2 regions of the Streptococcus thermophilus genome follow, and region 2 is predicted to be linked to the other one. Evidence: predicted binding sites of a transcription regulator. Region 2 holds the regulator's gene; the other holds the start of a gene.
The links. Region 2 encodes HrcA, which represses chaperone genes, less so after heat shock. Its sites were predicted from a motif close to TTAGCACTCNNNNNNNNNGAGTGCTAA; they were not measured.

Region 1: groES (co-chaperone GroES) is a predicted target of HrcA. The motif match lies at 10,417-10,443, and genes of this name have one in related genera.

What each region holds. Positions count from the first base shown of each region.
Region 1 covers NZ_CP038020.1:622,676-638,442, forward strand. The annotation lists gene E3C75_RS03295 (glucose-6-phosphate isomerase) at 1-704, shown strand, start outside; gene E3C75_RS03300 (YebC/PmpR family DNA-binding transcriptional regulator) at 893-1,609, shown strand; gene E3C75_RS03305 (preprotein translocase subunit YajC) at 1,735-2,073, shown strand; gene E3C75_RS03310 (undecaprenyl pyrophosphate synthase) at 2,202-2,951, shown strand; gene E3C75_RS03315 (phosphatidate cytidylyltransferase) at 2,964-3,758, shown strand; gene rseP (RIP metalloprotease RseP) at 3,775-5,037, shown strand; gene E3C75_RS03325 (proline--tRNA ligase) at 5,108-6,970, shown strand; gene E3C75_RS03330 (ABC transporter substrate binding protein) at 7,586-9,526, shown strand; gene E3C75_RS03335 (ABC transporter ATP-binding protein) at 9,526-10,329, shown strand; gene groES (co-chaperone GroES) at 10,496-10,783, shown strand; gene groL (chaperonin GroEL) at 10,832-12,451, shown strand; partial or broken gene E3C75_RS11240 (IS3 family transposase) at 12,546-13,671, shown strand; gene E3C75_RS03365 (hypothetical protein) at 13,887-14,093, opposite strand; partial or broken gene E3C75_RS12100 (DUF2752 domain-containing protein) at 14,683-14,986, opposite strand; gene E3C75_RS03375 (TM2 domain-containing protein) at 14,986-15,318, opposite strand; gene E3C75_RS03380 (RluA family pseudouridine synthase) at 15,498-15,767, opposite strand, start outside.
Region 2 covers NZ_CP038020.1:487,873-503,639, reverse strand. The annotation lists partial or broken gene E3C75_RS02750 (ISL3 family transposase) at 114-1,359, shown strand; tRNA gene E3C75_RS02745 (tRNA-Asn) at 1,436-1,509, opposite strand; rRNA gene rrf (5S ribosomal RNA) at 1,515-1,630, opposite strand; rRNA gene E3C75_RS02735 (23S ribosomal RNA) at 1,714-4,613, opposite strand; tRNA gene E3C75_RS02730 (tRNA-Ala) at 4,761-4,833, opposite strand; rRNA gene E3C75_RS02725 (16S ribosomal RNA) at 4,888-6,435, opposite strand; gene E3C75_RS02720 (ECF transporter S component) at 6,822-7,292, opposite strand; gene E3C75_RS02715 (bifunctional hydroxymethylpyrimidine kinase/phosphomethylpyrimidine kinase) at 7,282-8,043, opposite strand; gene truA (tRNA pseudouridine(38-40) synthase TruA) at 8,036-8,782, opposite strand; gene dnaJ (molecular chaperone DnaJ) at 8,888-10,021, opposite strand; gene dnaK (molecular chaperone DnaK) at 10,449-12,272, opposite strand; gene grpE (nucleotide exchange factor GrpE) at 12,407-12,937, opposite strand; gene hrcA (heat-inducible transcriptional repressor HrcA) at 12,930-14,012, opposite strand; gene E3C75_RS02685 (glycoside hydrolase family 73 protein) at 14,199-14,783, opposite strand; gene E3C75_RS02680 (M15 family metallopeptidase) at 14,780-15,577, opposite strand; gene E3C75_RS02675 (histidine phosphatase family protein) at 15,571-15,767, opposite strand, start outside.

The DNA of each region.
Region 1 (15,767 bases), 130 kb from region 2:
GTCTATTGCCAATTGCAGTTTCAGGGGCTGATATCAAAGCCCTCATGGAAGGTGCTAACGCTGCACGTAAAGAGTACTCTTCATCTAAAATCTCTGAAAATGAAGCTTACCAATACGCTGCAATTCGTAACATCCTTTACCGTAAAGGTTACACAACTGAAATCTTGGCAAACTACGAACCATCACTTCAATACTTCGCTGAGTGGTGGAAACAATTGGCTGGTGAGTCAGAAGGTAAAGACCAAAGAGGTATCTACCCAACCTCAGCAAACTTCTCAACTGACTTGCACTCTCTTGGCCAATTTATCCAAGAAGGTACACGTAATCTATTTGAAACTGTTGTTCGTGTAGACAAACCACGTAAAAACGTTGTTATTCCTGAATTGGCTGAAGACCTTGATGGACTGGGTTACCTCCAAGGCAAAGATGTTGACTTTGTTAACAAGAAAGCAACAGACGGTGTTCTTCTTGCTCATACAGATGGTGACGTGCCTAACATGTTCATTACTATCCCTGAACAAGATGCCTTTACATTGGGTTATATCATCTACTTCTTTGAGCTTGCTATCGCACTTTCAGGATACTTGAATGCTGTTAATCCATTTAACCAACCAGGTGTAGAAGCTTACAAGAAAAATATGTTCGCCCTTCTTGGTAAACCAGGATTTGAAGAACTTGGACCAGAACTTAACGCTCGCTTGTAATTCTCAGATAGGATCAGCTTTGGCTGGTCTTTTTTCTGTTATTAGCACTTCGTCTTTATTTCAATTTTACTAACGGCAGTCAAAGTGCTATAATGTAAGGGATTGTGAATTTAGCGGGTTCTGCTATTTTCAAAAAAGAAAAAAACAAATCAGAGATGTTATAACATCTCTTAGAAGAGGTGAATCCAATGGGACGTAAATGGGCTAATATTGTTGCTAAGAAAACTGCTAAAGATGGTGCTAACTCAAAGATTTATGCTAAGTTTGGTGTTGAAATCTATGTAGCTGCTAAACAAGGTGAACCAGATCCAGAGTCAAACTCAGCTTTGAAATTTGTTTTGGAACGTGCTAAACAAGCGCAAGTGCCAAAACATGTTATTGATAAGGCTATTGATAAGGCTAAAGGTAACACAGATGAAACTTTCGTTGAGGGGCGTTATGAGGGATTTGGACCTAACGGTTCTATGATCATTGTAGATACTTTAACTTCAAACGTTAACCGTACAGCTGCCAATGTACGTACTGCATTTGGTAAAAATGGTGGTAATATGGGTGCTTCAGGTTCAGTATCATACATGTTTGATAAAAAAGGTGTCATTGTATTTGCTGGCGAAGACGCAGATGCTATCTTTGAGCAATTGCTTGAAGCAGATGTAGACGTTGAAGATGTAGAAGCAGAAGATGGAACAATCACTGTTTACACAGAACCAACTGACCTTCACAAGGCGTTGGAAGCTCTCCGTGCTAACGGTCAGGAAGAGTTCCAAGTGACAGAACTTGAAATGATTCCACAAACTGAGGTTACTCTTGAAGGTGAAGACCTTGAGACGTTCAAAGGACTTATTGATGCTCTTGAAGCGGATGATGATGTTCAAAAGGTTTATCACAACGTAGCAGATATGTAATCTCATTAAACATTTTCTGTCTTGTAGAAAGTGTTTTTCTGTGGTCTGGTTAAGGATTTACCTTGCTTGTCCTGACGTAATCTGATATAGTAGAAGCCAAGTGAATTATTGGAGGAACACGAAATATGAATATGATGCTATTGTTGGTCATTTATGCTGTTGCAATTGTTGGTTATGTGGTGTTTAGCCGTCGCCGTCAGGCGAAGGCTCAAGAAGTTCGTTTTGCAGGTCTCGCTAAGGGTGCGGAAGTCGAAACAATTGGTGGTTTGATTGCCATTGTTGACGAAATTGATAAAGAAAATAATCGTATCGTCTTGGATGCGGAAGGTGTTTTCTTGACTTTTGACTTGAGCCGTTCAATCATGAAAGTGATCACGCCAGCACCAAGTACAGAAACAGCAGAGACTGTTAAAGAGACAATTGTTGAAGAAGATTCAGCAATTGAGTCTGCTGATGAAAAGTAAGATGTGTATTTTAGGCTAGGTTAAATCCTGGTCTTTTTGCATATTCTAATCTCCTTGGTATTAAACACTGTTCAGAACCCTTAAAAATGTGGTAGAATAAAGGATAAACTATATTTAGAGGATATTTCATGTTTAAATTTAGAAAAAAATCTCATCAAGAGGTTTTAGACAATATTCCTAACCATATCGGTATTATTATGGATGGAAATGGCCGTTGGGCTAAAAAGCGTCTACAACCGCGTGTGATGGGACATAAGGCTGGGATGGATGCCTTGCAAAAGGTAACCATCGAAGCGTCACAACTTGGAGTTAAGGTATTGACAGTCTATGCTTTCTCAACTGAAAACTGGTCACGTCCACAAGATGAAGTTAAATTTATCATGAATTTGCCAGTTGAATTTTTTAACAAGTATGTACCAGAATTAGACAAAAACAATGTTCGCATTTTGACAATCGGAGATAATAGTCGCCTACCTAAGGAAACCTTAGATGCTCTTGAAAAGGCAGTAGAGCAGACGAAACATAATTCCGGTTTGATACTCAATTTTGCATTGAACTACGGTGGTCGTGCGGAGATTGTATCGGCTGTTCAAGCTATTGCTAAAGAGGTTGAAATAGGGAGACTCAGACCTGAAGCTATTGATGAAGACCTCATTGCTAAGCATTTGATGACAGATAAGCTGCCATACCTTTATCGTGATCCAGATTTAATTATCCGTACGAGTGGCGAACTTCGTCTTAGTAATTTCTTGCCTTGGCAATCTGCCTATAGTGAGTTTTACTTCACAGATGTTTTCTGGCCAGACTTTGATCAGCAGGGACTACATCAAGCTATCTCTAACTACAATAAACGTCACCGTCGCTTCGGTGGTGTCTAGAAAGGACCTCTCATGCAAGAACGTTTAATTGGTGGGGGTGTGGCAGCAGCCATTTTCCTCCCATTGCTCTTTATCGGTGGTCTTCCTTTCCAGCTTTTGGTTGGGGCTATGGCCATGGTTGCAGTGTCTGAGATGCTTCGGATGAAGCACTTGGAGATATTCTCTATCGAAGGTGTTTTGTCTATGTTGGCAGCCTTTATTTTAGTAGTGCCCATTGACCATTATTTTAACAGTCTTCCAACAGATGCCAGTGTGACAGGTTTTGCCATTATTTCTTTTTTGATTTTAGCAGGAACTGTACTTAATAGCGACCACTATTCTTTTGATGATGCGGTATATCCAATCACTTCTGCCTTTTATGTTGGTTTTGGTTTCCAAAATCTCATTGCAGCACGTTTGGATAGCTGGGAAAAAGTTTTATTTGCCCTCTTCATTGTTTGGGCGACGGACATTGGTGCCTATCTCTTTGGTCGTCGATTTGGTCAAAAAAAGTTATTGCCAAAAGTATCACCTAATAAAACCATTGAAGGTAGTGTTGGTGGTATCTTATCAGCAATCATTGTAGCACTACTCTTTGGGTTGATTAATCATAATGTCTATGCACCCCATAGTTTCTTCTGGTTGCTTATCTGTACGATTCTCTTTAGTATCTTCGGTCAATTTGGTGACTTGGTTGAATCAGCTATTAAACGACACTTTGGTGTTAAAGACTCAGGTAACCTTATTCCTGGACACGGTGGCATATTAGACCGTTGTGATAGCTGGATTTTCGTTTTCCCAATCATGCACTTACTAGGACTTTTTTAAGGGTGGTGGTGTCTAAATGAAAGCTATTATTACTTTTTTACTGATTTTCTGTGTGATTGTCGTCTTCCATGAGTTTGGCCATTTCTTCTTTGCCAAACGATCAGGCATTCTGGTGCGTGAATTTGCCATTGGGATGGGTCCTAAAATTTTTGCACACACTGGTAAGGATGGTACCGTTTATACTATTCGTATCCTTCCTTTGGGTGGTTATGTGCGTATGGCTGGTTGGGGTGAAGATACAACTGAGATTAAAACGGGGAGTCCTGCTAGCCTAACGCTTGGAAAAGATGGCAAAGTGAGACGTATCAATCTTTCAGATCGTCAGGTTGACCAGACGGCTTTGCCTATGAACGTTACTGCCTATGATTTGGAAGATAAGTTAACTATTACAGGTCTTGTCCTAGGTGAGACCAAGACCTATGAGGTTGACCATGATGCCACTATCGTTGAGGAAGACGGTACGGAGCTTCGTATTGCTCCTAAAGATGTCCAATATCAAAATGCTAGCATTTGGGGACGTTTAATTACCAATTTTGCTGGTCCTATGAACAACTTTATTCTTGGGGTCTTGGTCTTTATTATCCTTGCCTTTGTTCAAGGTGGTGTTCAAGATACGTCGACCAACCTTATCCAGGTGGCTAATGGTGGTGCTGCCCAGGTGTCAGGTTTGAAAACTGGTGATGCCATCGTGGACATTAACAAGGACAAGGTTACTGACTGGGACAGCTTGAAAGAAGCGTTGAGAGAGAATACCCAAAAATTCTCGAAAGGCGACAGCCTTTCTGTGACGGTTAAGAGAAGTAATGGTCAGGAAGAAACTATTTCTGTTAAACCCCAAGAGAGCCAAGGGAGCTACTTTTTAGGTGTCTCTCCTGTCTTAAAGACAGGTCTTAAAGATAAGATTTTTGGTGGTTTCCAAATGGCTTGGGAAGGTGCGACGGCAATCCTCGCTACGCTCAAAGGGCTCATTACCAACTTTAGCTTGAACAAGCTTGGTGGACCGGTTGCTATGTTCCAGATGTCTGCACAAGCCTCTGAAAGTGGGTTAATTTCCATTCTTGACCTTATGGGAATGCTCTCTATCAACTTAGGGATTTTCAATCTTATTCCAATTCCAGCCCTTGACGGTGGTAAAATTGTTATGAATATTATTGAAGCTATTCGTCGTAAACCACTTAATCAAGAAATTGAAAGCTATATCACACTCGCAGGTGTTGCGGTCATGGTTGTCCTTATGATTGCAGTAACTTGGAATGATATTATGCGTGCTTTCTTTTAATTAGAAACAAAGAAATGAAAGGAAGTCTAAGGAACTTGACCCACGGGCTAGCCTCCTTAGTATGTAAATAATGAAACAAAGTAAAATGTTGATTCCAACACTTCGTGAAATGCCAAGTGATGCTCAAGTTATTAGTCATGCCCTTATGGTACGTGCGGGTTACGTGCGTCAGGTCTCTGCTGGTATTTATGCTTATATGCCATTGGCAAATCGTGCTATCGAGAAATTTAAAACCATCATGCGTGAGGAGTTTGAAAAAATCGGTGCGGTTGAAATGTTGGCGCCAGCGCTTTTGACAGCAGATTTGTGGCGTGAATCTGGTCGTTATGAAACTTATGGTGAAGACCTTTATAAACTAAAAAATCGTGATAAATCTGACTTTATTCTCGGTCCAACTCACGAAGAAACTTTTACAGTCTTGGTTCGTGATGCGGTTAAATCATACAAACAATTGCCACTTAACCTTTATCAAATCCAATCTAAATATCGTGATGAAAAACGTCCTCGTAATGGTCTTCTTCGTACGCGTGAATTTATCATGAAGGATGCTTATAGTTTCCACCAAAACTACGAAGATTTGGATGTAACTTACGAAGACTATCGTAAGGCCTATGAAGCTATCTTTACACGTGCTGGCCTTGAGTTTAAGGCTATCATCGGTGATGGTGGTGCTATGGGTGGTAAGGATTCCCAAGAATTTATGGCTGTCACTCCTGAGCGTACGGACCTTAATCGTTGGGTAGTTCTTGATAAGTCAATTGCTTCATTGGATGAGATTCCAGAAGATGTCATGGAAGAAATCAAGAATGAATTGACATCGTGGTTGGTATCTGGTGAAGATACGATTGCATATTCTACAGAGTCAAGTTATGCAGCTAACCTTGAGATGGCAACAAACGCCTTCACACCAGCGACTAAGGTTGTGACTCAAGAAGAAGTTTCACGAGTCGAAACACCAGGTTGCAAGTCAATTGACGATGTCGCTGCTTTCTTGAATATTCCAGAAGAACAAACGATTAAGACTTTGCTTTTCACTGCTGATGACGAACCAGTAGTGGCTCTTCTTGTTGGTAATGATCAAGTTAACGATGTGAAGTTGAAAAACTACCTTGCAGCTGACTTCCTTAAACCAGCTACAGAAGATGAAGCGCGTCAAGTCTTTGGTGCTAACTTCGGTTCTCTTGGTCCAGTTAATCTTCCTGAAAATGTTCGTATCATTGCAGACCGTAAGGTTCAAGACGTGGCTAATGCTGTTGTTGGAGCCAATGAAGATGGTTATCACTTGACAGGGGTTAACCCAGAGCGTGACTTCAAGGCAGAATACGTGGATATTCGTAAAGTTAAAGAAGGTGAGATTTCGCCAGACGGTCAAGGTGTCCTTCAGTTTGCGCGTGGTATCGAGATTGGTCATATCTTTAAACTTGGTACACGTTACTCTGAAAGTATGGGTGCTAACGTTCTTGACGAAAATGGTCGCGCAGTTCCAATTATCATGGGATGTTACGGTATCGGTGTAAGCCGTATCTTATCAGCTGTTATTGAGCAACATGCACGTCTCTTTGTCAACAAAACACCAAAAGGTCAATACCGTTATGCTTGGGGTATTAATTTCCCTAAAGAATTGGCACCTTATGATGTTCACTTGATTACAGTTAACACAAAGGACGAGGAAGCTAATGCATTGACAGATCGTTTGGAAGCTGCTCTTGCGGCTGAAGGTTACGATGTTTTGATAGATGACCGTAATGAGCGTGTTGGTTCTAAATTCTCTGATAGTGACCTTATCGGGCTTCCAATTCGTGTGACGGTTGGTAAAAAGGCAAGTGAAGGTATTGTCGAAGTTAAAATCAAGGCAACTGGTGACACTATTGAAGTGAACGCAGATAATTTGATTGAAACACTTGCTATCTTAACAACTGAACAAGATGCTTAATACTAAAAAATCTTTTCTTGCAGAGGCGGGAAGAGATTTTTCTTTTTAAACGACAAAGATTAATTGAGAAAAAGGAGATAAATTCCAATTTGACAGAATTGTCTAAATAGTGTAAACTTAAATCTATCTTAACTACGGAGGCATTACATGCTTGACAAATCTACCCACTGGGGAAATCTTAAAGCTTGTTATTACTTTAGTTTCTTTAGATAGGGCGTTTGTGTTTCAAGATACAAGCGTCAATAAGTTTGTATCTATGAAGCTAAAGCATTTTGTGATGGATTAGCCGATTAGATGAAGAGGTCTAACCGGTGACATAAGCTAGCTTGTGCTAGTCAAGATGCAGAGAACCAGTTGGGTCTGTCCTGGCTGGTTTTTCCATGCCGTGGTCTATTTTTAATTTCTCATTCTAAGCTAGAATTGTTCTTTAAACAGCAAGATTTAGCTTACTTTTGACGTGATAAATAAAGTGATTGTATCACTTGGGGATGCTCTTGAAGACTTGAGGATTTTTCATGGGCAATGAAACTGTTGTTTTCCCTGTGCCTCCAATGCTTCAGAAGAACATAAAAGGAAATTGGAAATAGATAAAATAAAAAAACAGAGGTGTACAAGATGAAGAAATTCTTGGTCAGTATGATGGCTGTTATAACAGCTGCCATCTTGGTTGCATGCTCCAATGCTTCTAACAAAGATTTAGTTCACATCGGTGTTCTCCAATATGTAGAGCATCCTTCCTTGTCAGCGACACGTAAAGGGTTCATTGAAGAACTCAAAGAGGAAGGGTATGTCGATGGTAGGAACATTAAAATCGATTATCAGAATGCACAAGGAGATCAGTCTAACTTGCAGACGATTTCTCAGTCGCTTATTGAAGATAATGATGTCATGTTGGCTATCGCAACCCCAGCAGCTCAGTCATTAAGCAGTTTGACAAAAGGTAAGCCAATTCTCTTTACGGCAGTGACGGATCCTGTCTCAGCTAAGTTGGTTAAATCTATGGACAATGTTGGTGGAAATGTGACGGGGACAAGTGACATGTCTCCTATCAATAAACAGGTTGAATTGTTGAAAAAGGTCTTTCCAAACACTAAAAAAGTTGGGATTATGTATACGACCAGTGAGCGTAACTCAGAAGTTCAGGTTGAAGAAGCCAAGAGATACTTTAAGGAAGCTGGTATTGAAACGGTTATTAAGGGGATTTCATCAACCAACGATATTCAAGATACAGCCAAAAGCTTGATGAGTCAGACCGAAGTCATTTTTATTCCGACTGACAATACCATTGTTAGTGCCATTAATACCTTGGTAGACCTTTCTAAAGAGACTAAAGTTCCTGTTGTTGGTAGTGATGCTGGTAGTGTAGAAAAAGGTGTCCTATTCACTTATGGAACCAACTATGAAGCGCTTGGTCGTCAAACAGGTAAGTTAGCAGGTCGTGTTCTGCGAGGTGAGAAAGTTAAGGACATTGATGCGGAGTACCCTAAAACTCTAAATGTTGTGGTTAATCATGATATGGCTAAAGAACTTGGCATTGATGTTTCTAGCATTAGTGATGAGGAATCTAAAGTATCAACGAAAGATGACAAACCGATTGCCAAAAAAGATAAGGGTGTCATTAAGCTTAAGGTGAATAAGTCATCTAAGAATGGCTTTTCAAATGTTGTTCTAACATCCATTTCTCAGGGACTTCTCTGGGCGATTATGGCTATTGGGGTCTTCATTACCTTCCGTATTTTGGACCTTGCCGATTTGACAGCTGAGGGAGCCTTTCCACTTGGTGCTGCAACGACAACTATCATGATTATCCGTGGTATCAACCCAATCTTTGCAACTCTAGGTGGTTTTGTAGCTGGTATGTTTGCAGGTGCTGTGTCTGGCTTTATGCATACGAAAATGAAGATACCAGCACTATTAACAGGGATTATTACCCTAACAGGGCTCTATTCAGTTAACCTTTTGGTTCTCGGAAGTGCCAATATCTCTCTTTCAGGACATAATACGCTAGTGACTATGGTGATGGGGCTTGGATTGTCTAAGCTGAGTGGTGTGATTCTATTAGGACTAATCTTCGTTAGTCTTGTAGTGTTTATGTTGGTTGTTCTCCTTAATACACAGGTTGGACTTGCTCTTCGTGCAACAGGTGATAATCTTGCCATGGGAGAAGCTAATGGTATCAAGGTTGATCGTATGAAGATTCTTGGTTACATGATTTCCAATGGTTTGATTGCCCTATCAGGTGCTCTCCTAGCTCAAAATAATGGCTATGCGGATATGAATATGGGTACAGGTACAATCGTAAATGGCTTGGCTGCAATCATCTTGGCTGAGGTTATCGTTAAGTATTTACCACTTGGCAAACGTCTTTGGTCAATTGTTGTCGGAGCTGTTCTCTACCGTTTGGTCTTGGTTATGATCCTTGCCATGAACGTTGATGCTCAAATGCTGAAATTAGCTTCAGCTATCTTGCTTGCTATCATCCTTTATGTGCCTGAAGTACGACAAAAATTGAAAATCAATCCTAACAAATCCTTGACTCCAGGAGGTGATAAGTAGTGGCTTTACTTAGTTTACAACAGATTCATAAAACCTTTGAAAAAGGCACAGTCAATGAAAATCACGTCCTGCGTGGTTTAGATCTCGACATTGAACAGGGAGATTTTATCTCTGTCATCGGGGGAAACGGTGCTGGTAAGTCAACCTTGATGAATTCAATTGCTGGTGTTCTCAGCATTGATGAGGGGGATATCTTGTTGGACGGTCAATCTATTAAGAAAGCATCTGTAGATGAGCGCTCTAAAGACATTAGCCGTGTTTTCCAAGATTCTCGAATGGGTACAGCGACAAACCTTTCTATCGAAGAAAATATGGCAATCGCCTATCGTCGTGGCAAGAAACGTAGCTTCTTTAAAAAGTCTATCACTGAAAGTGAACGTCAAATATTCAAGGAAGCCTTGGTAGATCTTGGTCTTGGTCTTGAGAATCGTATGAAGACTGATGCTAATTTCTTGTCAGGTGGACAACGTCAGGCCTTGACGCTTGCTATGGCGACCTTGGTTCGTCCAAAGATTTTGCTGCTAGATGAACATACAGCAGCACTGGATCCTAAGACAAGTGACATGGTCATGAATTTGACGCGTAAGATTGTTGAAGAACAAAAGTTGACAACTCTTATGATTACCCACAATATGGAACATGCTATCGAATATGGAAACCGTTTAGTTATGCTCTATCATGGTAAGATCGTCGTAGATGTGCAAGGTGAAAAAAAGAAAAACCTCACTGTTGCAGAGCTTATGGCCCTCTTCCACAAAAATAGTGGACAAGTTCTCAATGACGATGCCTTGGTACTCGGTTAATATAATAGAAAAAAACTATCCAAAGTTTAGATTTTGGATAGTTTTTTCTTGACTATTTTTGACTAAGTGCTAAAATGAAAATATAGATTAGCAGTTGTCTATCGTGAGTGCTAAAACAACATTTTAAACGTTGCTAATCTAAATAACATTTTTGGAGGTAATTGGTATGGCATTAAAACCATTGGGCGATCGTATCATCGTCCGTTTTGAAGAAACAGAAGAAAAAACAGCTAGTGGCTTTGTATTGGCAGGAGCTAGTCATGAAACAACTAAGACTGCAGAGGTCTTGGCGGTAGGTGAAGGTACCCGTACTCTTACTGGGGAATTGATTGCACCTAGTGTTGCAGTAGGCGATAAGGTCCTTGTTGAAAATGGTACAGGTGTCAGTGTTAAAGACGGAGAAGATTCCGTTTCAATTATCCGTGAAGCAGATATTTTAGCAGTCCTAGCTTAAATTCTTGCTAATCAGATATAAATTAAGATAAAGAAGGAGTGAGTAATTATGGCAAAAGATATTAAATTTTCATCAGATGCACGTGCAGCAATGGTTCGTGGTGTTGATACTTTAGCTGATACCGTTAAGGTAACGCTTGGCCCTAAAGGTCGTAATGTTGTTTTGGAAAAGGCTTTTGGTTCACCACTTATCACTAATGATGGTGTGACAATTGCTAAAGAAATTGAACTTGAAGATCATTTTGAAAATATGGGTGCCAAGCTCGTCAGCGAAGTGGCTTCAAAAACTAATGATATTGCCGGTGACGGAACAACTACAGCCACTGTTTTGACACAAGCTATTGTTCGTGAGGGGCTAAAAAATGTAACAGCTGGTGCTAATCCAATCGGTATCCGTCGTGGGATTGAAGCAGCTGTAGCTGCAGCTGTGGAAGAGCTTAAAGTCATTGCTCAACCAGTTGCTAATAAGGAAGCTATTGCTCAAGTTGCTGCGGTTTCATCTCGCTCTGAAAAAGTTGGTGAATACATTTCAGAAGCAATGGAACGCGTTGGTAATGATGGTGTTATCACTATTGAAGAGTCTCGTGGTATGGAGACAGAACTCGAAGTGGTTGAAGGTATGCAATTTGACCGTGGATATCTTTCTCAGTACATGGTTACTGATAATGAAAAAATGGTCGCAGATCTTGAAAATCCATTTATTCTTGTGACTGACAAGAAAATTTCAAATATCCAAGATGTTCTTCCACTCTTGGAAGAAGTGCTTAAGACCAGTCGTCCACTTTTGATTATTGCTGACGACGTGACTGGTGAAGCTCTTCCAACACTTGTTCTTAACAAAATTCGTGGAACCTTCAATGTCGTTGCTGTTAAGGCGCCTGGCTTTGGTGACCGTCGTAAAGCGATGTTGGAAGACATTGCTGTATTGACTGGAGCAACTGTTATTACTGAGGATCTTGGTCTTGAACTTAAGGATGCAACTATGGAATCACTTGGTCAGGCTTCGAAAGTAACTGTGGATAAGGATAGTACAGTTATCGTTGAAGGAGCAGGAAGCGCAGAAGCAATTGCTAACCGTGTTAAGCTCATTAAATCTCAATTGGAAACAACAACATCTGAATTTGACCGTGAAAAACTTCAAGAGCGTTTGGCTAAATTGTCAGGTGGTGTTGCAGTTATTAAGGTTGGTGCAGCCACAGAAACAGCTCTTAAAGAAATGAAACTTCGTATCGAAGATGCTCTCAATGCTACTCGTGCCGCTGTTGAAGAAGGTATAGTAGCTGGTGGTGGTACAGCCCTAGTTAACGTCATTGCTAAGGTTGCTGAACTTGATCTTGAAGGTGACGATGCTACAGGACGTAATATTGTCCTCCGTGCCTTGGAAGAACCTGTTCGTCAAATTGCTTATAATGCCGGTTATGAAGGTTCAGTTATCATTGATAAATTGAAGAATAGCCCAGTTGGTACAGGATTTAACGCTGCCAATGGCGAATGGGTAGATATGGTTGAATCAGGAATCATTGACCCAGTTAAGGTAACACGTTCAGCCCTTCAAAATGCTGCTTCAGTAGCTAGTCTTATCTTGACAACAGAAGCAGTCGTTGCCGACAAACCTGAACAAAAGGCTCCAGCAGCGCCAGCTATGGATCCAGGAATGATGGGTTACTAAGATTTAAGAAAGAAAAAAACCTAGGAGAAGTCGAGAAATGAACTGCACCCCAAAAGTTAGACAGAAAAAATCTAACTTTTGAGGTGTTTTTATTATGAAACTAACTTATGAAGATAAAGTTCAAATATATGAATTGAGAAATCAAGGTCAAACCTTCAACCAACTTTCAAAACGATTTGGTGTGGATGCTTCTGGATTAAGATATATGACGAGATTGATTGAACGTTACGGAATAGAAATTATCAAGAAAGGTAAGAATTGTTACTATTCACCAGAATTAAAACAAGAAATGATTGATAAAGTGCTACTTGAAGGTCGTTCACAAAAAAGTGTAAGTCTTGATTATTGTCTTCCAAGTGGTGGAATGTTGCCTAATTGGATAGCACAATACAAGAAAAATGGGTATACTATTGTTGAGAAAACAAGAGGGAGACCGCCTAAAATGGGACGTAAACGTAAGAAAACTTGGGAATAAATGACAGAACTAGAGCGACTCCAAGAGGAGAATGAACGCTTACGTACCGAGGTGGCCTACCTAAAAAAGTTAAAAGAGTTAGAGGAAAGGGACGAAGCCTTACAGCGAGAAAGGCAGAGACAATTAGAGAAATGGTTTCAGGAGGATTTCGACTCGATTTACTTCTTGAAACAGCACGTTTAGCTCGCTCGACTTACTATTATCAGTTGAAACCACTAGATGGGCACGACAAAGATAAAGAGACTAAAGGCGAAATTCAAGAAATTTATTATGAGAATAAAGGAAATTATGGCTATCGCCGAATAACTCTTGAATTGAGGAATCGTGGTTTTGTAGTGAACCAGAAGAAGGTCCAACGTCTGATGAAGCTCCTTGGTTTAAGTTCCCAAATTCGTCGTAAACGCAAGTATTCTTCATACCAAGGAGAAGTTGGCAAGAAAGCAGATAACCTTAGTGACCAAGGTTGGCAATACCAACATCAGTATTATCATCAATTTTTAGAGGATAAAGGGACCCCCAACCGTCAATGTCACGTAAGGGGAATCGTCCAGACAATGGCATGATGGGATCCTTCTTTGGTATTCTTAAGTCTGAGATGTTTTATGGTTACGAGAAGACGTTTCACTCACTTGAGCAATTGGAACAAGCTATTGCAGACTATATTGATTATTACAACAACAAACGCATTAAGGTAAAATTAAAAGTACTCAGTCCTGTGCAATACAGAACTAAATCCTTTGGATAAATTAGTTGTCTAACTTTTTGGGGTCAATACAAAACTTTTTCTGAGTTTTCTTTTTTTATTAGTTATTGTTAATTAATGAAAAGGGTTAAACATATCAGAACTTCCTTGTTTACCTGACATCTGCATCATAATTTGTTGCTGTCTAGTGCGTTCTGCTTCCTTATTCGTATTGATAGAAATAATAAGCAAGATGATCCATCCAATGAAAGTCCAGCTTAACAGTATTGAGAAAAAAAGATTAGCCATTTCTTTTCTGTTTTGTTTAGAAGTGCTGGTAGGATGTCAATAATGATTGCTGGTAGACCCACAATCAAAGTCCAAAATGTCAAACCTGATCCCATGCTAGAATCGTCTCCAATAACTCCAAGTAAGAACCATCCAAGAGCCCAAAGGATAACTGGTATGGTAGCGATGGCTATCATGATGAGGTTTGTTTGAGATTTATTTTCTGGCTTTTTCCAAGCCTCATTAAGAGTGCTGTTTGTTTGTGGGAAGCTTGCATGAGCTTACTCGGCAAAGGAATTTAAAGGCTTATTAGTAGTGTCTTGTATTGGATTTATTTGTTCTTGAAAGTTGGCTGTTGGAGCTTCTTGACCTATGTTAGGAGTTTGGAAAGTTTGTCTTTCATCGATACTAGAATCATCCAAGGATTCTTCAGTGACATCATAATTGTCAACATCATTTTTGACAGTTTCTACAGTCTCTGCTGATGGTTCAGGTTCTGTATGTTCAACAGTTTCTGAGTTTTGTGTCTTTTCTACAGTCTCTTTTTGTGAGAGTTTTTTTGTTGCTTCGACAGTTTGTTTGGGGGTTTCTCAGACAAACTCGCCTCGATTGGCTGCTTCAGCCATTTCTTGGATACTTGGATTACGTCCGTGGACTGCTTGGAAAAAATCAATCCAATCTTGTTGTTTCATATAGTTAAACTCCATTTGTTTCGATTATAAATTTTGATGCTTACAATTATAGCAATAGTGTAAGGGATATGCAATGGGAGTTGGATAGGACAGTTTATTTCTCTATAATCTTTTTGTCACTAAAGATTATAGAGAAAGAAATAGGTTAAGATATAGACCACTAGAGGATATATCAGTGGATTATAGTCCCAGGCTCCTTGCCAATCTAGGTGTAAGAGTCTAACACTAGCGCGTGTCAAACCTGCGCTTCACCCCTTGAGTCCAAATGGTTTTAGGATAAGGTTGAGTGGTGTTGGGAGATGTAAAAGGTAGACTCCATAAATTGCCATTAAAACTAAGAGATATAATCTAAAAAAACGCTGGTGGTAGGCCCACAAGCGTGTGAAATAGTTTTTCATTACCCAATAACAGCAAAAAGTTTTTGATCATTTGATTGGCGAGTAGCATCCATGATGAGAAACCAGTCAATGATTGACCAGATACCACAACCACCACATGTCAAAAGTTTACCGATACCAAGACCAACTTGTCCCAACATAAAGCGGTCGATTCCAAGAGAACCACCAAAGAGTGAGATGACAAGCATCATCGTAGGATCTTGGAAGCTGATTGAGTAAAGCAGTGAAAGTTGCTGTTCAGGAAGTGCCTCAAGACGTTGGCGGATGTACTGAACTTGTTCTGTTGGGAAATACTTAGCGTTAATTGCTAGCCATTGATCGACTGGATTCATAATTAAACACTCCTAAAATTTTAAATTATACGTAAAGGATAACATAATGTAAAGGAGAGTCAAGGTAGTCAAGGCTTTCGAAATCAATAAAAGCAACTTATTTGCAAGGTTCCGCTGTCTTATAACGAGAAGATCATTAGGATAATCCTTTCGCACTATGTTTGAGAGTGAGTTTGCTTTTATGATTTGTGATTTCTCAACACTTGTTCAAAACTTTCTGATTTAACCTTAACAGTGACTTTTTCGAGTGTTAAGGGGTGAGTGAAACTAAGGGAGTGGGCGTGTAGCATGAGTCTAGATGCTGGCTGATAACTGTAAAGTGGGTCCCCCAGAATAGCATGACCGTGATGGGACAGATGCACACGAATTTGGTGAGTTCGGCCGGTTTTTAGTTGGCAGTTGACCAGACTGGCTCCTTCAAAGGTTTTGAGACGTGTGACGGTTGTATA
Region 2 (15,767 bases):
AATTTCTGTAGTGGGTAAAACTACTGTAGAGATTATAGAGCTTTTTGAGTGTACACAAAAAGTCCCATAAGAACTATAATGAAAAGCAACCAAACCATCATTAGGAAGAACTTATGAGACTTATTAAGAATACCACAGAATTAATCGGAATTAAAGACCAAAATATCAAGATTTCACTTGTTTTTGAAACTGACACTCATATCGAGATTCAAGCAAAACTTGATTACCCTGCACCATCATGTCCTCATTGCCATGGAAAGATGATCAAGTACGACTTTCAAAAGCCTTCTAAAATCCCTCTTCTCGAGCAAGCGGGAACGCCAACTCTACTACGTCTGAAAAAACGTCGTTTCCAGTGTAAAAGTTGTAGGAGAGTAAGGGTGGCTGAGACATCTATCGTTGAGAAAAACTGCCAAATCTCCAATCTAGTCCGACAAAAAGTTACACAACTCCTAACTGAGAAAGTGTCACTAACTGATATTGCAAGAAGACTTCGCGTGTCGACGTCCACTGTCTATCGTAAGCTTGATCAGTTTACTTTCAAGGAACATTATGACAAACTCCCTGCTGTTATGTCCTGGGATGAGTTTGGGTTCAAGAAAGGGGAATTGGCTTTTGTAGCGCAGAATTATGAGACAAACGAACTCATAACCATCCTTGATAATCGCCGCCAAACTACTATACGAAACTACTTTTTGAAGTATCCATTGAAAGTCCGACAACAGGTACAGTTTATCACGATGGATATGTCTGGAGCTTATATTCCACTGGCTCGCAAGCTCTTTCCAAACGCAAAAATCGTTCTTGATCGTTTCCACATCATCCAGCACCTTGGACGTGCCTTTTTAAAGACAAGAATTGCAATTATGAACCAGTTCGATAAGAAGTCACTACCCTATCGAGCCTTGAAAAATCACTGGCGACTCTTCCAAAAGGACAGCCGTAAACTATCTCTCAACTCTTTTTATTCAAAGACTTTCCGCCAAACTTTAGCACCACATGAAGTTGTTGTGAAGACACTAGTCTTTTCAAAAGAGCTTACTGACTACTATACACTTTATCAGCTTTTGCTTTTTCACTTTCAGGAGAAGAGAGATGAGTTCTTTGAACTAATAGAGGAAAATAGGAGCAAGGTCAATCATTATTTTCAAACTGTCTTTAGGACTTTTCTTAGACACAAGCAATACATCAAAAACGCACTAGAAACGGACTATTCAAACGCAAAACTTGAAGCGACTAATAAGTTGATCAAAGACATCAAACGCTTGGGCTTCGGTTTAGAAACTTTATCAACTTTAAGAAGCGTGTCTTCATTACTCTGAACATACATAAAAAAAGGACCTATCCGGTCCTCTCTAGATGTTAGCTTTTCATCACCCACTACAGTTGACAAAGAGCCAAAAAAGCTAGACAATGTCTAGCTTAAAAAATTATACTCCGCCAGTAGGACTCGAACCTACGACATCATGATTAACAGTCATGCGCTACTACCAACTGAGCTATGGCGGATAAAGGCTAAGCGACTACCGTATCTAACAGGGGGCAACCCCCAACTACATCAGGCGTACTAGGGCTTAACTTCTGTGTTCGGCATGGGAACAGGTGTATCTCCTAGGCTATCGTCACTTAACTCTGAGTATTCTCAACTCAAAATTGAATATCTATACTGTATCAAGAAACCAAATCGTTGTCAATATATCTCAGTTACTTTCGTTGGATAAGTCCTCGAGCTATTAGTATTAGTCCGCTACATGTGTCACCACACTTCCACTTCTAACCTATCAACCTGATCATCTCTCAGGGCTCTTACTGATATAAAATCATGGGAAATCTCATCTTGAGGTGGGCTTCACACTTAGATGCTTTCAGCGTTTATCCCTTCCCTACATAGCTACCCAGCGATGCTCTTGGCAGAACAACTGGTACACCAGCGGTAAGTCCACTCTGGTCCTCTCGTACTAGGAGCAGATCCTCTCAAATTTCCTACGCCCGCGACGGATAGGGACCGAACTGTCTCACGACGTTCTGAACCCAGCTCGCGTGCCGCTTTAATGGGCGAACAGCCCAACCCTTGGGACCGACTACAGCCCCAGGATGCGACGAGCCGACATCGAGGTGCCAAACCTCCCCGTCGATGTGAACTCTTGGGGGAGATAAGCCTGTTATCCCCAGGGTAGCTTTTATCCGTTGAGCGATGGCCCTTCCATACGGAACCACCGGATCACTAAGCCCGACTTTCGTCCCTGCTCGAGTTGTAGCTCTCGCAGTCAAGCTCCCTTATACCTTTACACTCTGCGAATGATTTCCAACCATTCTGAGGGAACCTTTGGGCGCCTCCGTTACCTTTTAGGAGGCGACCGCCCCAGTCAAACTGCCCGTCAGACACTGTCTCCGATAGGGATAACCTATCTGGGTTAGAGTAGCCATAACACAAGGGTAGTATCCCAACAACGCCTCACTCGAAACTGGCGTCCCGAGGTCATAGGCTCCTACCTATCCTGTACATGTGGTACAGATACTCAATATCAAACTGCAGTAAAGCTCCATGGGGTCTTTCCGTCCTGTCGCGGGTAACCTGCATCTTCACAGGTACTAAAATTTCACCGAGTCTCTCGTTGAGACAGTGCCCAAATCATTACGCCTTTCGTGCGGGTCGGAACTTACCCGACAAGGAATTTCGCTACCTTAGGACCGTTATAGTTACGGCCGCCGTTTACTGGGGCTTCAATTCATGCCTTCGCTTACGCTAAGCACTCCTCTTAACCTTCCAGCACCGGGCAGGCGTCACCCCCTATACATCATCTTACGATTTAGCAGAGAGCTGTGTTTTTGATAAACAGTTGCTTGGGCCTATTCACTGCGGCTGACCATCAGTCAGCGCCCCTTCTCCCGAAGTTACGGGGCCATTTTGCCGAGTTCCTTAACGAGAGTTCTCTCGCTCACCTGAGGCTACTCGCCTCGACTACCTGTGTCGGTTTGCGGTACGGGTAGAGTATAATTAACGCTAGAAGCTTTTCTCGGCAGTGTGACATCACTAACTTCGCTACTAAACTTCGCTCCCCATCACAGCTCAATGTTAAAGATATAAGCATTTGACTCATATCACACCTCACTGCTTGGCCAGACACTTCCAATCGTCTGGTTTAGTTAGCCTACTGCGTCCTTCCATCACTATATACTCTAGTACAGGAATATCAACCTGTTGTCCATCGGATACACCTTTCGGTCTCTCCTTAGGTCCCGACTAACCCAGGGCGGACGAGCCTTCCCCTGGAAACCTTAGTCTTACGGTGGACAGGATTCTCACCTGTCTTTCGCTACTCATACCGGCATTCTCACTTCTATGCGCTCCAGCACTCCTCACGGTACACCTTCTTCGCACATAGAACGCTCTCCTACCATACCTATAAAGGTATCCACAGCTTCGGTAATATGTTTTAGCCCCGGTACATTTTCGGCGCAGGGTCACTCGACTAGTGAGCTATTACGCACTCTTTGAATGAATAGCTGCTTCTAAGCTAACATCCTAGTTGTCTGTGCAACCCCACATCCTTTTCCACTTAACATATATTTTGGGACCTTAGCTGGTGGTCTGGGCTGTTTCCCTTTCGACTACGGATCTTAGCACTCGCAGTCTGACTGCCGATTATATCTCATTGGCATTCGGAGTTTATCTGAGATTGGTAATCCGGGATGGACCCCTCACCCAAACAGTGCTCTACCTCCAAGAGACTTAACATCGACGCTAGCCCTAAAGCTATTTCGGAGAGAACCAGCTATCTCCAAGTTCGTTTGGAATTTCTCCGCTACCCACAAGTCATCCAAGCACTTTTCAACGTGCCCTGGTTCGGTCCTCCAGTGAGTTTTACCTCACCTTCAACCTGCTCATGGGTAGGTCACATGGTTTCGGGTCTACGACATGATACTAATGCGCCCTATTAAGACTCGGTTTCCCTACGGCTCCGTCTCTTCAACTTAACCTCGCATCATATCGTAACTCGCCGGTTCATTCTACAAAAGGCACGCTCTCACCCATTAACGGGCTCGAACTTGTTGTAGGCACACGGTTTCAGGTTCTATTTCACTCCCCTCCCGGGGTGCTTTTCACCTTTCCCTCACGGTACTGGTTCACTATCGGTCACTAAAGAGTATTTAGGGTTGGGAGATGGTCCTCCCAGATTCCGACGAGATTTCTCGTGTCTCGCCGTACTCAGGATACTGCTAGGTATAAAGACTATTTCGAATACGAGGCTATTACTCTCTTTGGCCTACCTTCCCAGGTAGTTCTTCTATAATCTTTAAGTCCACGTTGCAGTCCTACAACCCCGAAGAGTAAACTCTTCGGTTTGCCCTCTTGCCGTTTCGCTCGCCGCTACTAAGGCAATCGCTTTTGCTTTCTCTTCCTACAGCTACTTAGATGTTTCAGTTCACTGCGTCTTCCTCTACATTACCTTAACAGTAATGAGTGACAGGCATTACCTGCCGGGTTCCCCCATTCGGACATCTCTGGATCATTGCTCACTTACAGCTCCCCAAAGCATTTCGTCGTTAGTCACGTCCTTCATCGGCTTCTAGTGCCAAGGCATCCACCGTGCGCCCTTATTAACTTAACCTTATTTTTGGCCTTTCGACCTAACTCATTAAATATTCACAGCGTTTCGGTTTATTTTCTTGTTACTATCTATATGTAATTACTTACATATGGAATTTGATATAGATATTCAATTTTCAATGGACAATACTTGAATCTTTCGATTCAATGGAGCCTAGCGGGATCGAACCGCTGACCTCCTGCGTGCAAAGCAGGCGCTCTCCCAGCTGAGCTAAGGCCCCACAAGACCTCTCAAAACTAAATAAGAAACTCAAGTACATTCCGTTTTTCCTTAGAAAGGAGGTGATCCAGCCGCACCTTCCGATACGGCTACCTTGTTACGACTTCACCCCAATCATCTGTCCCACCTTAGGCGGCTGGCTCCAAAAGGTTACCTCACCGACTTCGGGTGTTACAAACTCTCGTGGTGTGACGGGCGGTGTGTACAAGGCCCGGGAACGTATTCACCGCGGCGTGCTGATCCGCGATTACTAGCGATTCCGACTTCATGTAGGCGAGTTGCAGCCTACAATCCGAACTGAGATTGGCTTTAAGAGATTAGCTCGCCGTCACCGACTCGCAACTCGTTGTACCAACCATTGTAGCACGTGTGTAGCCCAGGTCATAAGGGGCATGATGATTTGACGTCATCCCCACCTTCCTCCGGTTTATTACCGGCAGTCTCGCTAGAGTGCCCAACTGAATGATGGCAACTAACAATAGGGGTTGCGCTCGTTGCGGGACTTAACCCAACATCTCACGACACGAGCTGACGACAACCATGCACCACCTGTCACCGATGTACCGAAGTAACTTTCTATCTCTAGAAATAGCATCGGGATGTCAAGACCTGGTAAGGTTCTTCGCGTTGCTTCGAATTAAACCACATGCTCCACCGCTTGTGCGGGCCCCCGTCAATTCCTTTGAGTTTCAACCTTGCGGTCGTACTCCCCAGGCGGAGTGCTTAATGCGTTAGCTGCGGCACTGAATCCCGGAAAGGATCCAACACCTAGCACTCATCGTTTACGGCGTGGACTACCAGGGTATCTAATCCTGTTCGCTCCCCACGCTTTCGAGCCTCAGCGTCAGTTACAGACCAGAGAGCCGCTTTCGCCACCGGTGTTCCTCCATATATCTACGCATTTCACCGCTACACATGGAATTCCACTCTCCCCTTCTGCACTCAAGTTTGACAGTTTCCAAAGCGAACTATGGTTGAGCCACAGCCTTTAACTTCAGACTTATCAAACCGCCTGCGCTCGCTTTACGCCCAATAAATCCGGACAACGCTCGGGACCTACGTATTACCGCGGCTGCTGGCACGTAGTTAGCCGTCCCTTTCTGGTAAGCTACCGTCACAGTGTGAACTTTCCACTCTCACACCCGTTCTTGACTTACAACAGAGCTTTACGATCCGAAAACCTTCTTCACTCACGCGGCGTTGCTCGGTCAGGGTTGCCCCCATTGCCGAAGATTCCCTACTGCTGCCTCCCGTAGGAGTCTGGGCCGTGTCTCAGTCCCAGTGTGGCCGATCACCCTCTCAGGTCGGCTATGTATCGTCGCCTAGGTGAGCCATTACCTCACCTACTAGCTAATACAACGCAGGTCCATCTTGTAGTGGAGCAATTGCCCCTTTCAAATAAATGACATGTGTCATCCATTGTTATGCGGTATTAGCTATCGTTTCCAATAGTTATCCCCCGCTACAAGGCAGGTTACCTACGCGTTACTCACCCGTTCGCAACTCATCCAAGAAGAGCAAGCTCCTCTCTTCAGCGTTCTACTTGCATGTATTAGGCACGCCGCCAGCGTTCGTCCTGAGCCAGGATCAAACTCTCATTAATACTTTAATAATTGTTCGAGCGTTAACTCATTACCGTCGTCTGACGATTTATTCTTGTAAATTGACAGGTTATAATTCTTCTATCATAACCCTGCACTTGGTTTCTTATTCAGTTCTCAAAGGTCTTTGCCTCTCTTGAGACAACTTCTATATTCTAGCAAAGATAGAATAGCTTGTCAACACTTTTTTTTGAAGTTTTTTTCTCTTCTTCGTGCTGGCCGTCTCTCGCGAAACAGCTTTTTTATATTATCATCCCTTCTTAAACTTGTCAATAGCTTTTTTAAAAGTTTTAGAACCTTTACGAGTTAGAGACAAATCACTTAAGACAACTTTTATATCTTAGCACCCTTTTGGATAGCTGTCAAGAGGCTTATCACAAATCTGTTGTCATTTATTTGATTGAACTCTTTTGAACGCTTGATATAATAGCCAACCAATTACAATGCCTAAACCATTCTGACAAAAATTAGGAACCAACTCTGCGATTGAAGCTCCTGTTCCGTACATAAATACCGAAGAAAGGGCATAGCCACCAACCATTACAACAGTGGCTAGTAGTAGACCTAGGGGACGGTAGCCACCTTTTAGCCCTGCAAAATAGCCTTGTACACCATGAATAAATAGACTTATGAACATCCATTGAGGAGCAGATGATAAGAGATCAATCAAAAAAGCAGATAAACCTCCTACAAGAGCTCCCTCTTTCTTACCAAGGTAGAAGGCTGTGAAGTAAATCCCTGCATCTACCAAAGTCAATAGTCCTGTTGGAGTTGGAATTTTCGCTACAAACCCAAAGGTTACTGATAAAGCCGTTAGAATGGCTAATAACGTTAGTTTTTTTATTTTCTTATTTTGCATATTGAACGACTCCATATTCATTCGACTGTTTAATTGATTCAAAAACAAAGACCTTAGCATTGGCTACAGCTTCCGTTTCTGAAAATCCTTTGACTAATTCACTGGCTATGCTGGAAGCAAATGTACATCCTGCCCCTGTATTATTTTTATCTAGAACAGGTTTCTCAAATATTTTGTATTCTTTTCCATTGTATAGAACATCTAATGCTTTATTACCATCTAGACGGTTGCCACCTTTTACAACGACATTCTTAGCACCCAATTCTTTTAAGCAACTAGCTGCAAGCTTCATATCATCAATAGTATGTATTCTTTTGTCAATAAGAAGTTCTACTTCTGGGAGATTTGGAGTAATGACTGTAACATAAGGGAAGAATTTAACCAATTCATCACGTAGCTGTGAAACCTCAACGTCATGTGTCTCCTTGCAAACTAGAACAGGATCCAATACAATTGGAATTTCTGGACATTTTTTAACAAAGTCTAAGGTTAATTCCGCAATTTCAACATTAGGTAATAAACCAATTTTTATTGCTGAGAAAGGAACATCTTTTAGTGAGTCAAGTTGTTGTTTAAATGCCTTACTATCGATTGGAATAACTTCAAAACCATTCTCAGTCATAGCTGTTAGACAGGTAATAGCTACAAAGCCATTTTGTTTATTAGTTGTAAATGTCGCTAAATCCGCATGAAGCCCGCCACCACTAAAAATATCATTCCCTGAAATCGCTAATACCAATTCATCACTCATATCGTATCTCCTTCAAATATAAACCATTACCTGCTGCGGTTGGTCCCGCAAGATTGCGGTCACGACTTTCCAACACGGTCTTCACTTGCGAAACTGGCATGCGTCCATTTCCAATTTTCAATAATGTTCCAACCATATTTCTAACTTGCTTATAAAGAAAGCCATTCCCAGAAAAAGTAAAGACATAAAACCCAGTTTTCTCATCGATAGATACACTTGCCTGGGTAATTGTACGCACTTTATTTTCTACAGAGGTCCCTGAAGCTGTGAAGCCTGTAAAATCATGTGTGCCAACCAATTCCATAGCAGCCTCTTGCATAAGAGCTAGACTTAGATGGTAGGGATAGTGGACAGCATAATTACGCATCATGGGGTTCTTAGGTCGCCCTGCATCTACTAGGAATTCATAGGTTTTAATATGTTTACTATAACGTGCATGGAATTCCTCCGATACAAGCTCGATACTAACAATGTCAATATCATCTGGACACTGTGTATCTAAACCAAAACGCAGCTTCTCTGGATCCCTCTCCCGAGGTAAATCAAAGTGGATAACTTGTCCATAAGCATGAACACCAGCATCTGTTCGGCCTGCCCCGTGTACAGTTACAGGAGTACCACTATTTAGCCGCAAAAGAGTCTTTTCAATCTCTTCTTGAATAGAACGAGCATTTGGTTGTCTTTGAAAACCTGAAAAAAGTGTTCCATCATAAGAAATTGTCGCTTTATATCTAACCATAAAATTATCATATCAGATTTCTTTAAGGATAAAAAGTATGTCAATCACCAACTGACCCCATACAGCTTCCAAAATAAAGAAAAAGACGCTTTTAGCGTCCTTTCTTTATAAATCCTCCAAAACATCTTTTACTTTGTCAAAAAATCCTTTTTTCTGTGGTGCAACCTTTTCATCACCACTTGCTTTTGCGAATGCAAGGAGAGCTTCTTTTTGAGCATCATTCAGCTTCGTAGGAGTTACAATCTTGACAGTAACGAGTTGATCCCCTTGTGAACCTCCACGAAGACGTGGTGCTCCCTTTCCTTTTAGACGGAAAGTTTTACCTGTTTGAGTACCCGCTGGAATAACCATCTCAACATTACCGTGAACGGTAGGTACTTCAACAGTATCACCAAGAGCTGCTTGGACAAAAGAAATGTTAAGTGTATAGTAAATTGTCGATCCATCACGAGTAAATTTATCGCTTGGATTAACATTGATGACTACAAAGAGGTCTCCATAAGGACCACCGTTGAAACCAGCTTCACCTTGGCCTGCAAGACGGATTTGTTGACCTGTTTCAACACCCGCTGGAATCTTAACAGATACTGTATGGCTTTGTTTTTCACGACCTGTTCCACGACAAGTTGGACAAGGATCCTTGATTTCTTGACCTGTTCCGTGACAGACGTCACAGGTTACTTGACGACGCATCATACCAAGTGGTGTTTGTGTATCAACATTGATAACCCCATGACCATGACAGCGACCACAGGTTACAGGACTTGTCCCAGGTTTAGCACCAGATCCTGAACATGTCTTACACGTCACTTCACGATTGTAGTGAATTTCTTTTTCAGCACCAAAAACAGCCTCTTCGAAACTTAGGTTGACACGATACTGAAGGTCGTCTCCTTGACGAGGAGCATTTGGATTGCGAGTAGCACCGCCACCAAAGAAGCTCGAGAAGATATCCTCAAAACCTCCGAAGCCTGCACCACCATCAAAGCCACCAAAGCTACCTTGGCCACCAAAGCCGTTCGCACCGTCTGGTCCGTATTGGTCATAGGCTGCACGTTTTTGGGCATCACTTAGAGTTTCATAGGCCTCTAGAATCTCTTTATATTTTTCTTCCGCACCCGGTTCTTTATTGATATCTGGGTGGTATTTTTTAGACAGCTTACGATAGGCACGTTTAATTTCGTCTTGAGAGGCATCCTTAGATAACCCAAGACGATCGTAATATTCGGTATTGTTCATAATTTAAGATACAAAGGGCATCTAATGGAGAAAGCCAAAGTAATAGTTTCGAAGATGGACTACTGGTCCCTCAAAACCATCTATCTTTTTGGCTTATTCCTTAGCCCGTGTTCAACGACGAACACTCTTTGATCCTTTCTATTTTATTTGTTACGAAACGAAGTAAAATATACATTATATTCACTTCACTTATTTTAGCGAAAAACAGAGGCTGGTTTGCAACCTCTGGATTTCTTCTTATGCTTTGTTTTTGAACTCGTAAGGTTGAATTGAGCACACCTTAACTTCTGTGTGAAAAAGAGACGTAGCAGTCTTCGCTTTAGCGAACTACATATAAGGCTACCTTTAGGTGCAATTCTTTCTAGAAACTAAAGCTTCTTCGCCTGATTTCCTATTTTCACTGTGAGATTTTAACAGTCTTTACATCTTACTTTTCAGTAAACTCTCCGTCTACGACATCGTCGCCTGAGTTATCTGCTGCTTGTGCGCCTTCTGCTCCTGCTTGAGCTTGTTGTGCCGCTGCTGCTTGTTCGTAGAGTTTAACTGCCAAGGCTTGGGCTTTTTCGTTAAGAGCTTCCAATTTAGCCTTCATGTCATCAAGATCACCTGATTCTTGAGCTTTCTTAAGCTCATCAAGTGCTGATTTGGCAGCATCACGTTCTGTATCAAAGCCTTTACCTTCTGTTTCTTTAATTGTTTTTTCAGTGGCAAAGATAGCTTGGTCGACTTCGTTACGAAGTTCTACTTCTGCTTTACGTTTTGCATCTGCTTCAGCATTTGCTTCAGCATCTTTCATCATTCTTTCAATTTCTTCATCAGTCAAACCTGAATTAGATTGGATGACAATTGTTTGTTCTTTTTGAGTTCCAAGATCTTTCGCTTTAACAGATACGATACCGTTCTTATCAATGTCAAATGTTACTTCGATTTGTGGGACACCACGAGGTGCAGCTGGGATATCAGTCAATTGGAAACGTCCAAGAGTCTTGTTATCTGCTGCCATCGGGCGTTCACCTTGAAGAACGTGGATATCAACGGCTGGTTGATTATCTGCTGCAGTTGAGAAGACTTGTGATTTAGATGTTGGAATTGTTGTGTTACGTTCGATGAGTTTTGTGAAGACGCCACCCATTGTTTCGATCCCAAGTGACAACGGTGTTACGTCAAGAAGGACAACGTCTTTCACATCACCAGAGATCACACCACCTTGGATAGCAGCACCCATAGCAACTACTTCATCAGGGTTTACTGATTTGTTTGGTTCTTTACCAGTTTCAGCCTTAACTGCTTCTACAACAGCTGGGATACGAGTTGAACCACCAACAAGGATGACTTCGTCAATGTCTGACAAGCTTAAACCTGCATCTGAAAGGGCTTGACGAACTGGAGTTTTAGTACGTTCTACAAGGTCACGAGTCAAATCATCAAATTTGGCACGAGTCAAAGTCATTTCCAAGTGAAGGGGTCCAGCTTCACCAGCCGTGATGAACGGCAAGCTGATTTGTGTTGAAGTTACACCTGAAAGGTCTTTCTTAGCTTTTTCTGCTGCGTCTTTCAAACGTTGAAGAGCCATCTTGTCTGTTGACAAGTCGATGCCGTTTTCTTTCTTGAATTCTTCAACCATGTAATCGATAATTTTTTGGTCAAAGTCATCACCACCAAGTTTATTGTCCCCTGCAGTAGCCAATACATCAAAGACACCATCACCGAGTTCAAGGATAGATACGTCGAATGTACCACCACCAAGGTCAAAGACCAAGATTTTTTCTTCTTTGTCAGTCTTGTCCAAACCATAAGCAAGCGCTGCTGCAGTTGGTTCGTTGACGATACGTTCTACTTCAAGACCAGCGATTTTACCAGCATCTTTAGTTGCTTGACGTTGAGCATCGTTAAAGTAAGCTGGAACTGTGATGACAGCCTTGGTTACTTTTTCACCGAGGTATTCTTCAGCATAACTTTTCAAGTACTGAAGGATCATTGCTGAGATTTCTTGTGGAGTGTATTCTTTGCCGTTAGCAGAAACTTTTTCAGAAGTACCCATCTTAGATTTGATAGAGATTACTGTATCTGGGTTTGTGACTGCTTGACGTTTTGCAGCATCACCAATGATGATTTCACCATTTTTGAATGAAACTACAGATGGAGTTGTACGATTTCCTTCTGGGTTAGCGATGATTTTTGGTTCAGTTCCTTCAAGAACTGCAACTGCTGAGTTTGTTGTACCTAAGTCAATACCAATAATTTTAGACATATGTTTTATCTCCTTAAGCTTTTTCTAATCTTTTTTTAAGCTTTTTCTTCTTTTCTGATATTTCTTTTTGCAAACCTTCGGCTTGCCTCTTATCTTTTCTCTCATAGTTTATTGTCGTTTCGGACAAGGTTTTTTTAGTTCTCTTTGTATACTACTACCATGGCTGGGCGTAGGATGCGGTCATGGAGTTTGTAGCCTTTTTGGAAGACTTGTGCGATGGTATCCGCCGGATGCTCATCATCTGCAGGAATGGTTTGAATAGCCATATGGAAGTTGTGATTGAACTCGCCGTCTGCTGCGATTTCTTCGATTCCTTCCTCTTTAAGAGCATTTATCAAACTTTCCTGTATCATTTCCAAACCTTTTTTAACATCATCAGTCAATCCTTCAACAGCAAGAGCACGTTCAATGTTATCAAGTGCTGGCAAGATTGCTTTTGCTAAATCTTGGCTACGATACTTTTGTAATTGTTGATGTTCTTCTTTAGCACGGCGTTGAATATTTTGCATCTCTGCATGGGCACGAAGGTATTTATTTTCAAACTCCTCTGCACGCGCTTGAGCTTCTTCAAGCTCAGAAGTTTCCTTTGTTTCTTCTACAACTTCTTCACTTGTCTCGGTAGCTTCCTCTTCTTTTACTTCTTCTTTTTTAATATCTTCAGTCAAGGCATTCACCTCTTTCTATATTTTTTAAAACGTTACGGCTTAAGAAAACTTCGTAATGGTTGCTATTGAGATAACGGTAATAATCCGTTAGTTTCATAACCAGAACTCGACTGATAACGTTGACTAAACTAACCATGCGACGATAATCCATTTCAATGGGTCCAATCACATGCATGAGTGCCATCCCACGATAGGGGATCAAGAATTTATGACTCATAACCGTGACATTTTCAAGAGCTTCTTCAGTTGATTCTGCGACCGAAATTTTGGTCACTTCATCATCGGAGATAGCTGATCGAAGCGCAAGAGCCACATGTTGTGGATTATCCAAAAATTGATAAGTGTTCAAATCAGCATAGGCCAGTGATGCAACCTTACCTTCTATAAAAATCAGTTCCTTAAAGAGGTGTGAAAAGATATAGTCAAACAAATCTAAAACATTATCTGTTATCTTAAAATACTTTTGCACAATCTGAGGAGTCTCTGTTCTCAATCGGTAATGGATATCTAAGACAGTATTTCCTAAAAACCGTCCTTGAACAAGCTTATGAAAAATTTCCAAATCGCTTGACAAGAAATTCTTTGGAATGGCAAACTGAACTGTCACCGGCTTAGATTCATCTAGAGTCAGAACTGCCAACGCATCATGATTAGACAGCTGAACAATTTCAAATCCTGTCAGACGCTGTCTGGTCGGTTCCACATCTTGAATCACTGCTGTGTATCCTGTCATTTCTGCCAGCAGCTTTGCCGCCGCATCCAAGATATCTTCAAGTTTAAAAGCTTCAAAGTCGAAGGCCTTGACGACTTGGTAAACATCTTGTTCATCAATCGTATCAAGATTCAAAGAATTAGCAACAAAATACTGGAAACCTGCTCGGCTTGGCATGCGTCCACTAGAGATATGAGCTTTCTCAAGATAACCCATCTTTTCTAACTTAGCCATGTCATTACGAATGGTCGCTGAACTTGAATCAATTGAGTCTTGTAATGCTTTAGAACAAACTGGTTCATGTGTACGAGTGAACATCTCAACTATCAAATTCAAAATAGCGTTTTGCCTTTGCGTAATCACGATGTCACCTCATTTCTATTTATTAGCACTCTCATATAACGACTGCTAACTTATGATTCTATTATACACCTAAACTTAAACATGTCAACCCAAAAAACAAAAAAATTAGCACTCTTTTTGAAAGAGTGCTAAAAATACATCTAGAGACCTAGAAACATTAAAAACACCCTTAGGGGTGTTCTAATCTCAGCGATCATATTTTACCAAATTATAGGTCTCAATAATAGAAATAAGATGTTTAGCGTAATCAGGATCACTATTAAAACCTGCAGCTTGTAGCTTTTCTGCCGCAACTTTATAACTCGTAGTTCCTGCCACCTCTTTATAGGTTGATTCTCCCCATCTACCTTGGTGCAGTTCTTCTAGATAAGATGACATAGAACTTGACCAGTCTCTAAAAACTGCAAAATCTACTTTTTGATATTGCCATTTGCCTTTACTATAAACATTATCCTTTAGATAGATATGTTCTTGTCCTGGCCGAGCAGGGAGACTGTAGATATTATGGTATTTAACAGATAAGAGACTACAACCATAGTTCGACTCATATGCGGCTTGGCTAAGGAGAATCGACGCAGGGACACCATAGTTTTTAGACATTTTTTGTGCTGTTGGCGCTAAGTTTTCAATAAACCCTTTCTGCGTATAGGCAACCTTTACCGTACGAGCATTATCAGCTGTAGATGCATGACGAATCAGCGGTAAGAGAATCCCTAAAGCGAAAACAGCAACTAAGATTATAAAGGCTTTTAGTTTAAAACGTCGTCTCACTTAGCTTTCTCCTTTAATAGTACCAGATATTCTTCCAAAGTAAGATTATGTGCAGTCATGTACTCTGCTGATTCTTTACCAACGTAGCGGAAATGCCAATCTTCATACCCCACACCTGTTGACGATGTCTTACCATCTGGGAAACGAAGAACAAAGCCATACTTTGGCGCTATTTTTTTGACCTTAGCCACAGTAGCTGGATCTGCTTCATCTAAGCTGTCTACAGTACTCATGTCAATCGCAAGACCTGTCTGATGCTCACTAGCACCTGGTGGTTGTGAATAAGTCTGAACCTTCTTCTCAGCCTGGGACTCTGTCAAAGTCGGATCATCAGCCATTTCCTGCCGAACATAACTGTTATAAAGTTCTGTCTGATAAGCAACACTACGATAACCCGAAATCAAATGATAGCTTGGATTAATTTCTTGAGCTGCTGCTAAAAATTCTTCAACATTTTTCGCAATTCTCGCATCTACAGAAACACCATCTACGTTAGCAAGCTCAGGATTAAGCTCTTTAGACTTATTATCTCGATTTACCAAAAGCAATTTCCAGTCTTTAGGCGATACATCAGGTAGTCCTTTTGTATCCTTGCTTTGAGTCGAATCGGTAACTTCCTTACTATTTTTTGTTACTGACGATCCATTGGTTTGTTGGACCGTACGACTGACACCAAATACTGAATAAAGTCCTGCTGTAACTAAAAGAATTACAGTCAAGACGCCACTGATAACCAAATACCAATTGGTTTGTTTTTTCGCCTGACGGCGACTTGGATAGCTATCTTTTACCATTGTCTTTTTTCTATTATCTCTCGTCCAACCTGACGATAAGTCATATCACCAAGTGTTTCCAATGTGAATTTACCATTTTCATAAGCAACGACAGTAACCGAACCGTTGTCCAATGGAGGATGCTCGACAGAAGGATCCATTAACCAAGCAAAAGTTGCAATGGTCATACTGTGACTAACGACGAAAGCAT